2 regions of the Glutamicibacter sp. GQ173 genome follow, and region 2 is predicted to be linked to the other one. Evidence: predicted binding sites of a transcription regulator. Region 2 holds the regulator's gene; the other holds the start of a gene.

Region 1 (6,323 bases), on a different contig from region 2:
CTCCCTCGTGGCCTGGCTCAGCTCATCATCGGCGGGAATGGTCACCGGTGCCTCGTACACCATGGATGGAGGCTGGAGCGCGCGGTAGCCACCGCCGGGCACTATGCAGGAGGGAAAAGAACTGTTCCGCTGGCGGCCACGGCTGCGATGATCAGCGTTGCAACCAGTCCCAAGAGCAATGCCTTGATCCCGGAGGTGAAGATGCTGCGCAGGTGGACCCCGAGCCCCAGGGCAAACATGGCCGCAGACAAGAGCAGGGTTTGCATGGTGGAAGCGCCGTCGATGAACACCTCTGGGAGATCCATGGTGGTGCGCACCAGCATGGTGGCCAGGAAACCAATAATGAACAGGGGCACCAGCGGCGGATTCTTGTCGCCGCGAACGCTGTGCTTGCGCCGCATATAGATTCCGACTCCGGCAACCACCGGAGCGAGCAGGAGAACCCTGGCCAGTTTCACGGTGACGGCCACGGCCAAGGCGGCTGCCGACACCGAGCCAGCACCGGCAACAACCTGTGCCACCTCGTGGGTCGAAGCGCCCACGAGCATGCCGATGCCGCGTTCATCCAAACCCAAAAGCAGACCCAGCGCGGGCATGGCCGGAATCATCAGTGTTCCGAAAAGCACCACCAGGCCAACTGCTGTGGCTACTTGATGCTCCTTGGCCTTGATTGTTCCTTCAGCCCCAGCCACAGCTGCCGCACCGCAGATGGAAAAGCCAATGGCAATCAACAGCCGTTGCTCCAGGTCCATGCCCATCAGCTTGCCGATCCAGGCGGTGAGCAGGAACGTGACGGTCACCGATGAAACCACCACCAGCAGCACGCCAGGACCAAGAGCAAGGATGGATTCCAAGGACAATTGGAATCCCAGAAAGACGATTCCCCACCGCAACAGCTTCTTTGCCGAAAGGGCTACCCCGGAATCAACAACATGAGGCACGGGCGCCAGGTTGCGCCACAGGGCGCCAAGCACAATGGCGATGAGCAACGCGCTCACGGAACGGGTGAAATGGCTGGCGAGAATGCACAGCACGCCGACGGCCAGGCACAGCAGCACTCCAGGGACCGGGCCGGAGAGCAGCCGGGTGGCCAGCGGCGTTCTGCTGGCCATGCCGGCATCGGAAGCAGAAGCAGTGCTGGTCGAGCCCGAGAGGTGGTTCATGCTCACCATTCTCCGCCGATGCGCTAGCCAGCGGTATTCGCCTCCTGGCTATCGCGGGCATATGATCATGATATGGATAGCGATTCGCCAGCAGGGCAGAGCCTGTCTCATTGGCTGCAATTCTCATCATTGGAGTTGCTGGTTGGCATTGCCGATCACGGGAGCCTCAGCGCAGGCGCCCGGGCGGCCGGCATGGCGCAATCCAACGCCTCGCGGGCGCTGAAAACCCTCGAGCGCCGATTGGGATATGCGCTGGTGACCAGGAAAACCAGCGGATCAACTCTGACCGCAGAAGGAGTCTTGACCGTCCAGTGGGCGCGTGAGGCGCTCGCCGGGTTGAACGCATTTTCCGCCGGTGTGCGCTCGCTGGCCGAACATGGCAACAAGGAGCTGGAATTCGGGGCCAGCATGACGGTGGCAGAATACCTGGCCCCGTCATGGATCGGGCAGCTGCATGAGAAGCTGCCCAGCGTCATTCCGCGAATGAGGATCATGAATTCCCACGACGTGATCCAGGCGGTGGAACAGGAACAGCTCAGCTTCGGATTTGTTGAAACGCCACAGCTGCCCGCGTCGCTCAGGAGCCGTGAAGTGTTCCGCGATGAAATGCTGGTCGTGGTTTCGCCTGCCCACCCCTGGGCCGCGCGGAAGGACCCGGTGACCTTGGAAGAGCTGCAGGAAACCGCGCTCATCGAGCGCGAGGAAGGCTCGGGGACCAGGGCCTTTTTGAACTCCTTGTCCGCCGTCGAGCGGGCCAAGCCGATTGCAGAATTCAATAGCAATGCGACCATCTGCCAGCTGGTAGCCGGAGGCATGGGGCCGGCAGTACTCAGCCAGCTGGCGGTGGAGAGCCAGCTCAAGCAAGGGTCGTTGGTTGAAGTACCGTTTGCCGGCCCGGCGCTAATGCGCGAGCTGCGCGCCATTTGGCGTGAAGAGCGTGCGCTGAATGCCAATGAGCGGATGCTCCTTGGCATCGCCATCATCCAGTCGCCCAGCGCTTGAGATCCAGGCGGTCCCGAGCGGCACTCTTGCGTCCTCTTAAAAGCGAAATCCCGGCACGTTTGGCTTTCCTTGAAGGGAAGGCAGGCCAAACGGGCCGGGATGCTTGCGAGGCCGGCTAGGAGACCTTCTCGACGGCGTGGCCCAGCTGCTTGGTCGGGACACGATAGGTTTCGCGTGCGGTCAGTGCCGAGAGCGAAGCGATGACCGCGATCACCGCTGTGAAGAGGCTGATCTGGACCCAGCCGTTGGCTTCTAGCCCGCCCAAAGCGGCCACGATGGACGGGGCAAAACCTGCCATGAGGAAGCCAAGCTGGGTGCCGATGGCCAAGCCGGAGAAGCGCACCTGCGAGGAGAACATTTCAGCGTAGAAGCTTGGCCAAACGGCGTTCGCCGCGGCGTAGGCGCAGGAGAAGACCAGGACCGACAGGGTGAATTGCAGCAACGCGTTGCTGGATTCCATGGACCGCAGATAGAACGGCATGATGGCCGCCGAGCCCAGCGCGCCGTAGATGAAGACCGGCTTGCGGCCGATCTTGTCAGCCAGCATGCCGAAGAGCGGCTGCGAGATCAAAGCGCCGATGTTGCCGGCAACAACAAGCCAAAGGGTGATCGACTCATCCATGTTTCCAATGACCTTGCCGTAGGAGATCGCCAGGGTTCCGTACACCGTGGAGACGGCGGCGATGAATGCGCACAGCACTACGCGCAGCACGTCCTTCCAATGGAAGCGCAGCAGAACTGCCAGCGGCAGCTTTGCAATCTCATTGTTCTTCTTGGCTTCTTCGAACTCCGGGGTTTCGTGCAGCGAACGGCGGATGAAGAAGGTGACAACCACTACGACTGCCGAGAGCCAGAACGGGATGCGCCAGCCGATGCCGAACTTGATCTCATCCGGAAGGGCAACCACTGGAATGAAGATCATCGCGGCAAGAATCTGGCCGCCCTGGGTGCCGGTGAGCGTCCACGAGGTGAAAAAGCTGCGGCGGTGATCCGGGGCATGCTCCAGCGACATCGATGAGGCTCCGGCCTGCTCGCCGGCCGCCGAGAGTCCCTGGCATAGCCGGGCCAGGACCAGCAGGATCGGGGCCAGCCAGCCTACCTGCTCGAAGGTGGGCAGGCAACCGATGAGGAAGGTGGATGCGCCCATCAGGATCAAAGTGAACATCAGGACTTTTTGCCGGCCGATGCGGTCGCCAAAGTGCCCCACGAAGATGGCTCCCACGGGGCGGGCTACGTAGGCAAAGCCGAAGGTGGCCAGCGACATGACCGCAGCGTTGGCATCGGTGTCGGGGAAGAAGATATGCGGAAAAATCAGGGCCGCAGCTGAGCCGAAGATGAAGAAATCGTAGTATTCAACAGCGCTGCCCATGAAGCTGGCGACGGCCGCCTTGACCGGTGTTCGTCCTGTGCTGGCAGTGCCGCCAGATGTGTCGGAGTTGTGTGGCGATGGCATCGGGTGACTCCTCGTCGAGTGTTTTGAAGGTGACAATCCGCCCTAGATGTTCGCTATGCGTACACTTGTTCGGAATGTGTTCATTGGATTACAGTAGATGTAAATCACAACTCAGGCAATACCTGACGTCATCAAGAAGAGCTGCGGGAGAACATGAGTACACGTGCTGAGTCTTATCTGGTCGGTCTGATCGGTGACGGCGTCATGCCATCGCTGACCCCGCCGATGCACGAACGCGCCGCCGAGGTGCACGGGCTGCGCTACCTGTATCGGCCGATTGACCTCACCGAACTGGAACTTCCGGCAAGCGGCATCGGGGAATTGCTCCAAGCAGGAGCCAAGCTGGGATTTAACGCCTTCAATGTAACCCATCCTTGCAAACAACTTGTTCTGGACCACCTAGATGACATCTCGCCAACGGCGAGGGCCATTGGCGCGGTGAACACCGTGGTGATCCAGGACGGGAAATTCATCGGGCACAACACCGACGCTTCCGGATTCTCCCGCGGCCTGGCCGAGGGGCTTCCCGGAGCCAAGAAGCAGAAAGTGCTCCAGCTGGGCGCTGGCGGCGCCGGCGCCGCGGTGGCCTACGCCTTGCTGGCTTCCGGGACCGAGCAGCTGCACATCGTTGATCTCGACGAGGATCGAGTCAACCACCGGGTCCAAGAGCTGCGCAAGAACTTCCCGCAAGTCCTGGTCCATGCCGCAACCCCTGCCCAGGTTCCGCAGCTTTTGGGCGAGGTCGATGGATTATTGAATGCCACCCCGATCGGCATGCACCACCATCCCGGTGTTCCGCTGGATATCGCAGCACTGGAATCACGGCACTGGGTCGCGGACTGCATCTACCGCCCGGTGGACACCGAACTGATCGTTGCCGCCCGCAACCTTGGATGCCAGGTGCTGGACGGCGGATACATGGCCGTTGGCCAAGCGGTGGACGCCTTCGAAATCATCACCGGCATCAGGCCGGAAACACAGCAGGTGCGTGGACACTTGCTGGAACTGCTGGAAAAAGGACTGTAATGCGCACCTCTATCGCTACGGTATGCCTGTCCGGAACCCTGGAAGAAAAACTGCTGGCCTGCGCCAAAGCCGGCTTTGACGGCATCGAGATCTTTGAGCAGGATCTCCTGGTGAGCCCGATGTCGCCCGAGGAAGTCAAGGCCATGGCACATCGGCTGGGGCTGACCTTGGATTTGTTCCAGCCCTTCCGCGATTTTGAAGGCGTCACCGAAGAACAGCTGCCGGCCAACCTGCACCGCGCAGAAGCCAAGTTCCAGCTCATGCAGCGGCTGGGCATGGACCTGATGCTGCTGTGCTCGAATGTCGGCACCGCCACCATCAACGACGATGGCCTGTTTGTGGATCAAATCCGGCAGCTTTCGGATCTTGCCGCCCAATACGATGTGCGCATTGCTTATGAAGCGTTGGCTTGGGGCAAGTATGTTGATACCTACCAGCATTCGTGGGAGATCGTGAAGCGGGTAGACCGAGCCAACGTGGGATTGTGCATCGACAGCTTCCACATCCTCTCGCGCGGCGATGATCCCTCGGAGATTGCCGCAATTCCCGGAGAGAAGATCTTCTTTGTCCAGCTGGCCGATGCGCCGGTGCTCTCCATGGACATCCTTTCCTGGTCCCGCCACTATCGGCTCTTCCCGGGACAGGGCGGCTTCGCGCTGGACCAATTCCTGGCAGAACTCGTGCGCTCAGGCTACGACGGCATCATTTCCTTGGAAATCTTCAATGATGTTTTCCGCCAATCAAACGTGGAACGCACCGCCATCGACGGGCTGCGGTCCTTGCAATGGCTGCAGTCCAAAACGGCACAGCTGTTGAGCTCGACAGGGGAGCAATACGCCTTGGACCTCAAGGCCCTGCCCGGAGACCAAGACGCCACCGGGTTCGACTTTGCCGAGATCCGGACCGAGGACCCAGAGCGCGTGGCAGGGATGCTGGCACAACTCGGTTTCAGCTTCAGCGGGCAGCACCGCCGCAAGCCGGTGCAGCTGTGGAGCTCGGGCGAGGCGAAGATCATCATCAATTCGCAGCGAAGCCGAGGAGTGGAAGCCGCCGTCTCCGGCTTCGGGGTGCTGGTGCCGGACCCGGTGGCCAGCGGCGAACGCGGTGGGGCCCTGCTCGCGACGCGAGTGCCCCGCCAGCAAACCAACAATGAACAAGACCTGCCTGGCTTCGTGGCGCCCGATAGCACCGAAGTATTCTTCAGCTCACCGGCCAATACCCGGAACTGGGTCCTGGAATTCGAAGATGCCGGGCCTGCGGCATCCGCGGTGCCGAGCGGGCCGATCCTGGGCATCGACCACATCAACATCGCCCAGCCATGGCAATGCTTCGACGAATCCGTACTGTTCTACAGCAGTGTCCTGAACCTTAAGGCACGACCCGGAACAGAGGTCCCCAGCCCGATGGGACTGGTGCGTTCACAGGTTCTGTCCACGGCGGATTCCGGTGTTCGGCTGGCGCTGAACATTGTTCCGCAGGGACTGGAAAGCATCATCGAGCGCAACCACGAGTACCCGGAACATGTGGCCCTGCGGGCCGACGACATCATCGAGGTGGCATGCAATGCGCGCGCACGCGGCATGGAGTTCCTGCAGGTCCCCGACAACTACTACGAGGACCTGGCGGCCCGCTTCGACCTTGAGGCGCAATTGCTCGATACCCTCAAGGAACTGCAGCTG
Region 2 (6,323 bases):
CCCGGAAATCATCGTCCTGAATAAGGCTGACGTCGCGGATCCATTTGTCATTGAACGAATCCGCAACCGTGAATCCAATACCTCCGTGGTTTCGGCTCACACCGGTGAGGGCATCGACGAGCTGCTGGAAAAGATCAGCTCGTCGATTCCGCGCCCAGGCATTCAGCTTGAAGTTCTCATCCCGTACAACCGCGGGGATTTGATTGCAAAGCTGCATCAGAGCGAATCTGAAATCCTGGAAAGCGAACACCTGGACAACGGCACGCGATTGATCGTCAAGGTGCGCGATTCCCTGGCGGCAGAGTTGGAGACTTTCAACATTCATGGATAAGCAAGAGCAGGCCCTTGAGCTTCTTGAGGCCGCGGTAACTTCCATGGGTGGCGCCATGCGTACAGGCCAGCAGGAAATGGTCAAGCACGTGGTGGCTGCCTTGGAAGACGAAGAACATTTGCTGGTTCAAGCTGGCACCGGAACGGGAAAGTCCATGGGCTATCTCATTCCGGCGCTGGCCCATGCGCAAACTAGTGCCAAGCCAGTGATTGTTTCAACCGCTACACTCGCGTTGCAGTCGCAAATTGTCGGTCGCGACGTGCCGAGATTACTTGAGTCACTCAAGGGCAAGCTCTCCCGTCCCATGGATGTGGCTCTGCTCAAAGGCCGCTCCAACTACCTGTGCCAATACAAGCTCGGTGGCGGATACCCCGATGACGAAGGCACGCTGTTCTCGATGGATGAACCGGCAGTACCCGCCGGAACTACCTATTCACCGCTTGCCAGTGAAGTGATGAAACTTCGCGATTGGGCAGAGCGCACCGACACCGGCGACCGAGATGAATTGGTGCCCGGCGTCAGCGACAAGGCCTGGAAGCAGGTTTCGGTTTCGGCGATGGAATGCCTGGGTTCTCAAAAGTGCCCGATGGCCGATGAATGCTTCTCGGAAATGGCACGCGCCCGCGCAGCCGAATCTGACGTGGTGATCACCAATCACGCCTTGCTGGCGGTGTCTGCGTTTGAAGGCCTGTCGGTCTTGCCGGATTTCGATGTGGCCATCATCGATGAGGCCCACGAACTGCAGGACCGCGTGACCAGCTCGGTGTCTGGCGCGCTGTCGGCTCGAACGGTGATGACTGCTGCTGGTGGCGCCAAGCGCCACTGCGGCGTGAACGTCGATGAAATGGTCAAAGCGGCCAACCGACTGGAGAAGTCCCTGACCGGGATCCCCACCGGTCTGCTGGAGCAAGGCTTGCGCGAAGACATGGGCATTGCACTCAATGACATTGTTGAGCAGGCTCGCCTCGCATTGGCGCTGTCCAAGCCAGAGGCGAACGCGCCCGCCGATGGCGGACGACAGACTGCACGATCCCAGCTGCAGGCTGTTATGGATGACTCTCTGCGGATGCTCGAATCTGAAGAGCGCCGCGAAGTTCTCTACACAACGCGCCCACGGGAATTCGTAGAAGGCCGAGGCTACGTCGAGGCCGAAGAATCCCAACCGGCAACGCTCAATGTCGCACCGCTGTCGGTGGCAGGAAAACTGCGCGAAGGCCTATTTGATGGCCGCACCGTCGTACTCACCAGTGCAACGTTGGCTATCGGTTCGCAATTTGATGCCGTGGCCGGTTCACTGGGCTTGATGGGGAACGGAGCCCCGACATGGACTGGCGTCGATGTGGGAAGCCCTTTTGATTATCCAAAACAAGGCATCCTGTACGTAGCCAGGCATTTGCCAAAACCTGGCCGTCAACTTGCCGCTGAGACCCTGGACGAGATTGAAGATCTCATCAAGGCATCCGGCGGTGGCGCACTGGCGCTGTTCACTTCGAAGCGTTCGGCGGAAGAAGCCGCCAGCATCTTGCGCGAGCGGCTGGACGTGGACATCTTGTGCCAGGGCGAGGCCAGCATGAAATCCCTGGTTGAACAGTTCGCAGAGGAACGCGACACTTGCCTCTTTGGCACGATGACGCTGTGGCAGGGAGTTGACGTCCCGGGGGATTCCTGCCGTCTGGTCATCATCGACAAGATTCCATTCCCACGCCCCGACGACCCGATTTCGAAGGCCCGGACCGAAGACGTCGCCAAGCACGGTGGCAATGGCTTTATGCAGGTTTCGGCTACTCATGCCGCCATCCGCTTGGCGCAGGGCGCAGGACGCCTGATCCGATCGGTCAACGACCGGGGCGTTGTTGCCATATTGGACTCGCGCATGGCCACGGCGCGCTATGGAAGCTTCCTGAAGGCTACCCTGCCACCGATGTGGCCCACAGTAGACAAGAAGGTTATTTCTGGAGTTCTGGAACGCCTCAAGCCTGCTGAAAAGTAACTTCCGGTGCTTGAAATCAATGACCCGGTGACTCGGGCTCGTTGAATGCACTAATGTCTGTGCCACAGGGAAGGCAAATTCCGGAAGGCAAGATGAAATCCATGAGGGAACTGGCGCGTGAAGCAGCCGAAGATACGCATGCGCGTTTTGGCCATCGGCTCCTTCGCCTGCCAGGCACGTGGATTGGCCGGCCCTATAGCCTTCAGCACCGGATGCATGACGGAAGCATGCTCAGCAATATGAATGGATTTTCTCATCCGTTTGCTGAGTGGAACTATTGGTGGCAGGCCCACTATCTGGATGCGATCCTTGACGACGGGCTGGGCTATTGGGAAGCTGGCGATCGTGATGCAGCCCGGCGCGAACTTCACCGTGCCAAAGACCTGCTGGCAGGAATCCGCATACGCAATTTCGGAGTCTTCCCGAACTACTTCTTTGACGATATGGCATGGCTGGCGCTGGCAAGCCAGAGGTTGCTGGCCTTTTCCCGGAAGCTGGAAGGGCACAGCCACCTCGGTGCAAAACGAGCAATAACGACTTTGCGCAAGCAATTGGAAAGCGGCATCGACGAAGTCCTCGATGGCGGTTTGTACTGGTCGAGGAAACGCGATTTCAAGAATGCCCCTGCCAACGCTCCTGCCGCACTCTTTTTCGCACGCATCGGTGATCGCGAACAAGCCAGGAAGCTGCTTGACTGGATGCATTCCAACATCTTCAGCGACCAGCACGGTTTATATTTTGATGGGCTCAGACTCACTTCAACAGGCCAAAAACTGGAAGATCACCTCTATACCTATAACCAGGGTCCGGTGCTCGGCGCGCTGCTGGAATTAGGTACCGCGGCTGATTTGGAGCATGCTGCTGCACTTGTTCATGCCACACGCCGGCATCTGGCCGATGAGGCTGGATCCCTGGTGCTTGATGGAGGAGGCGATGGCAACCTATTTGCCGGGATTCTCTGCCGATACCTGGCCCTCTGCGCAAACGATGATCGCATGGATCTGGACGTTCGGGGCATCGCACGCGATTTGGTGACGTCGACAGCTAGCCGATTGGTCAACGAAGAACCACGACGGCTCTCAGCGGCAGTTCAGCGTTGGATGATCTTCAGCGCAGCACAACGCTGCGAATCGAAACCGAAATCGCAGGGAGTAATGGACTGAGGGGTGTTGATGCTTGCGCACCAACACCCCTCATGCCTGATGCGATTAGAGCGAACGCATCACAGAAACAACACGGCCCATGATCTTGGCCGCGTCGCCCAAGATCGGTTCGTAGCGTGAGTTCTGGGGCAGTAGCCATGTATGCCCATCGCGCTGCCGGAAGGTTTTGACAGTGGCTTCTTCGTCCAGCAATGCAGCGACGATATCGCCGTTTTCAGCATTCTGCTGACGGCGGACGACTACCCAGTCACCATCGCAGATAGCGGCATCAACCATGGAATCGCCAGAGACTTTGAGCATGAACAATTCGCCGTGTCCGACCAGCTGGCGAGGCAACGAGAAAACATCTTCGACAGACTGATCAGCAAGGATCGGCCCACCAGCAGCGATCCGGCCGACCAATGGAACCATGGTGGTATCGGCTGACGTGCTGAGCTCGATGACCATCGCGTCTTCGGCAGCCTTGCTCTCTGCAGCCTCCGACGCCGTTGAGTTCTCAGCATCGTCCGCCAACTGCAGTGGCAACAAAATCTCCATGGCGCGTGGACGGCGTGGATCTCGACGAATGTACCCGAGCTTTTCTAGCTGGCTCAATTGGTGGGTGACGCTCGAAAGGCTCTTGAGTCCTACCGAGTCGCCAATCTCACGCATGGATGGTGGATAGCCGTTCTTGCCGATGGCACGCTGGATCGTTTCCAGGATCTTCTTTTGGCGAATCGTCAACGAGCGTGCATTCGATCGGGGAGTGCGTTGTGAAGCTGACATGAGATTTTGCCTTCCCTAGCTATCTGTCGAAAGTTCAGCAGTCCAAACTGTCGGAGCCAGATGGTGTGATGTTTTCATTGCTCGTCTACTTCGAAATCTTAGTGGATAAGCGAGCTTCTTTCAAAGATTTGTTCGAAAACTTCTGGACAAGTCGGACGAAGCTCTGTTAGAACAGATGTACTAGTTTCGATCAAGTCTTCGAAATCTACGTATCGAATATAACTTCGCATCGCTACACAATCTTGAGGAGATAAGGTCATGGCAACCCTCGCACTTGACTCAAATCAAACCCAGAGTCCATTGAAGATCCGGATCAACCGCCGCGGCTGGGCTGTTTTGGTGGGCATTCCAGTTTTTGCGCTAACCGTAGCTGCAGCGTTCTTCTTCTCGATGTTCGCTTCTGATGCAAAGGCATCATCTGAACTCCCAATGGGAGTCGAAACTGTGGACGTCACCGTTATCCCGGGCGATACCGTGTGGAGCTTGGCCAAGGAATACGCCCAGGGCTACGACGTCACTTCTGCTGTCAGCCACATTTCGGAACTCAACTCCCTCCAGGGAAGCGAGATCCACGTTGGCGACTCGCTGTCGATCCCGGTGCTCGCTGGTTAGAGCATCGATCGAGGCAGGGGATTGTTACCTTGGCTCGTAGCGGATTCACCCGCCAAGCCGGTACACACGTAGACTTATTGCGTGAATGACCGCAGTGAACTTTTGAGTCAGCTGCCCTTGCGTGAGAATCTCCGCGGGCTATCCCCATATGGCGCACCACAAATCGACGTGCCCATTCAGCTGAATGTCAACGAGAACACTCATCCGCTTCCGCCAACCGTCGTGGATGCCATTGCGCAAGAGGTCGCAAAAGCAGCAACCAGCCTCAACAGATACCCGGATCGTGAATTCACCGAACTCCGTGAACTGCTGGCTAACTATCTCGGCCATTCCCTGACCGCAGGGAACATCTGGGCGGCAAACGGCTCGAACGAAATCCTCCAGCAAATCCTGCAAGCATTCGGCGGGCCAGGACGAAGCGTCATGAGTTTCGGGCCAACATACTCGATGTACCCCCTCCTCGCTAGCGGGACCGATACAACATATATCGCCGGTACGCGCGCCGAGGATTTCACTCTCTCCGCAGAATCCGCGGCAGAACAAGTTCTCAGGCACCAACCGAACATTGTCTTCCTGTGCTCTCCCAACAACCCCACGGGCACGGCGCTTGGCCTGGACGTGATCACAGCCGTATATGACGCAATGAGCGAGCACAATGGCATGGTCATTGTTGACGAAGCCTACGCCGAGTTTTCCTTGTCCAGCACCAAATCGGCGCTCACCTTGCTTGAAGGCCGCCAGCGGCTCATCGTCACGCGCACCATGTCAAAGGCCTTTGGCCTTGCCGGCGCCCGCGTCGGGTACCTCGCAGCGGCGCCTGAAGTCACCGATGCCATTCGCTTGGTGCGGCTGCCGTACCACCTCTCGGCCGTCACGCAAGCAACTGCCGTAGCGGCGCTGAAGAATATCGATTTGTTGTTGGCCCAGGTGGAAGACATCAAAACGCAACGAGATCGAATTGTTGCGCGCTTGAAAGAGCTTGGGCTTAAGCCTTCCGTCTCCGACTCCAACTTCGTCTTTTTCGGCGGGCTGGAGAACCCCCACGCGGTGTGGGAAGGATTGTTGGAAGCAGGCATTATCGTCCGCGACAATGGGATCCCGGGCACTCTGCGAGTAACCGCCGGAACCGAATCAGAAACTACTGCGTTCTTGGACCGTCTATCCGAGCTGCTCGGCGCGGAAAAGTAATCAAGAACAAGCGAAGGAAGACATGGCTGCCGAATTGATTGGCGCACGTCGCGCCCGCATGGAACGCGTCACCAGCGAATCGTCCGTATTCGTAGAACTAGATCTCGATGGAACTGGTGTGTCGGAGATCAGCACGTCCGTGCCGTTCTACGACCACATGCTCACCGCGCTGTCCAAGCACTCGCTCATTGACTTGACCGTTCGGGCAACGGGCGATACCCACATCGACGTGCACCATACCGTGGAGGACACCGCCATCACCATCGGCGAAGTG

Evidence for each region. The regulator LexA, encoded in region 2, represses DNA repair genes until DNA is damaged. The targets are predictions, from matches to a motif close to TCGAACANNTGTTCGA.
Region 1: a site for LexA is predicted at 3,676-3,691, ahead of AC6CHO_RS15170 (shikimate dehydrogenase). Genes of this name have one in related genera too.

What each region holds. Positions count from the first base shown of each region.
Region 1 is NZ_JCAXDT010000009.1:198,814-205,136, reverse strand. It holds gene AC6CHO_RS15190 (3-hydroxybutyrate dehydrogenase) at 1-88, shown strand, start outside; gene AC6CHO_RS15185 (YeiH family protein) at 102-1,163, opposite strand; gene AC6CHO_RS15180 (LysR family transcriptional regulator) at 1,236-2,165, shown strand; gene AC6CHO_RS15175 (MFS transporter) at 2,281-3,618, opposite strand; gene AC6CHO_RS15170 (shikimate dehydrogenase) at 3,772-4,644, shown strand; gene AC6CHO_RS15165 (bifunctional sugar phosphate isomerase/epimerase/4-hydroxyphenylpyruvate dioxygenase family protein) at 4,644-6,323, shown strand, end outside.
Region 2 is NZ_JCAXDT010000006.1:224,170-230,492, forward strand. It holds gene hflX (GTPase HflX) at 1-331, shown strand, start outside; gene AC6CHO_RS11675 (ATP-dependent DNA helicase) at 324-2,321, shown strand; gene AC6CHO_RS11680 (glycoside hydrolase family 76 protein) at 2,375-3,484, shown strand; gene lexA (transcriptional repressor LexA) at 3,530-4,249, opposite strand; gene AC6CHO_RS11690 (LysM peptidoglycan-binding domain-containing protein) at 4,508-4,861, shown strand; gene AC6CHO_RS11695 (histidinol-phosphate transaminase) at 4,943-6,049, shown strand; gene hisB (imidazoleglycerol-phosphate dehydratase HisB) at 6,072-6,323, shown strand, end outside.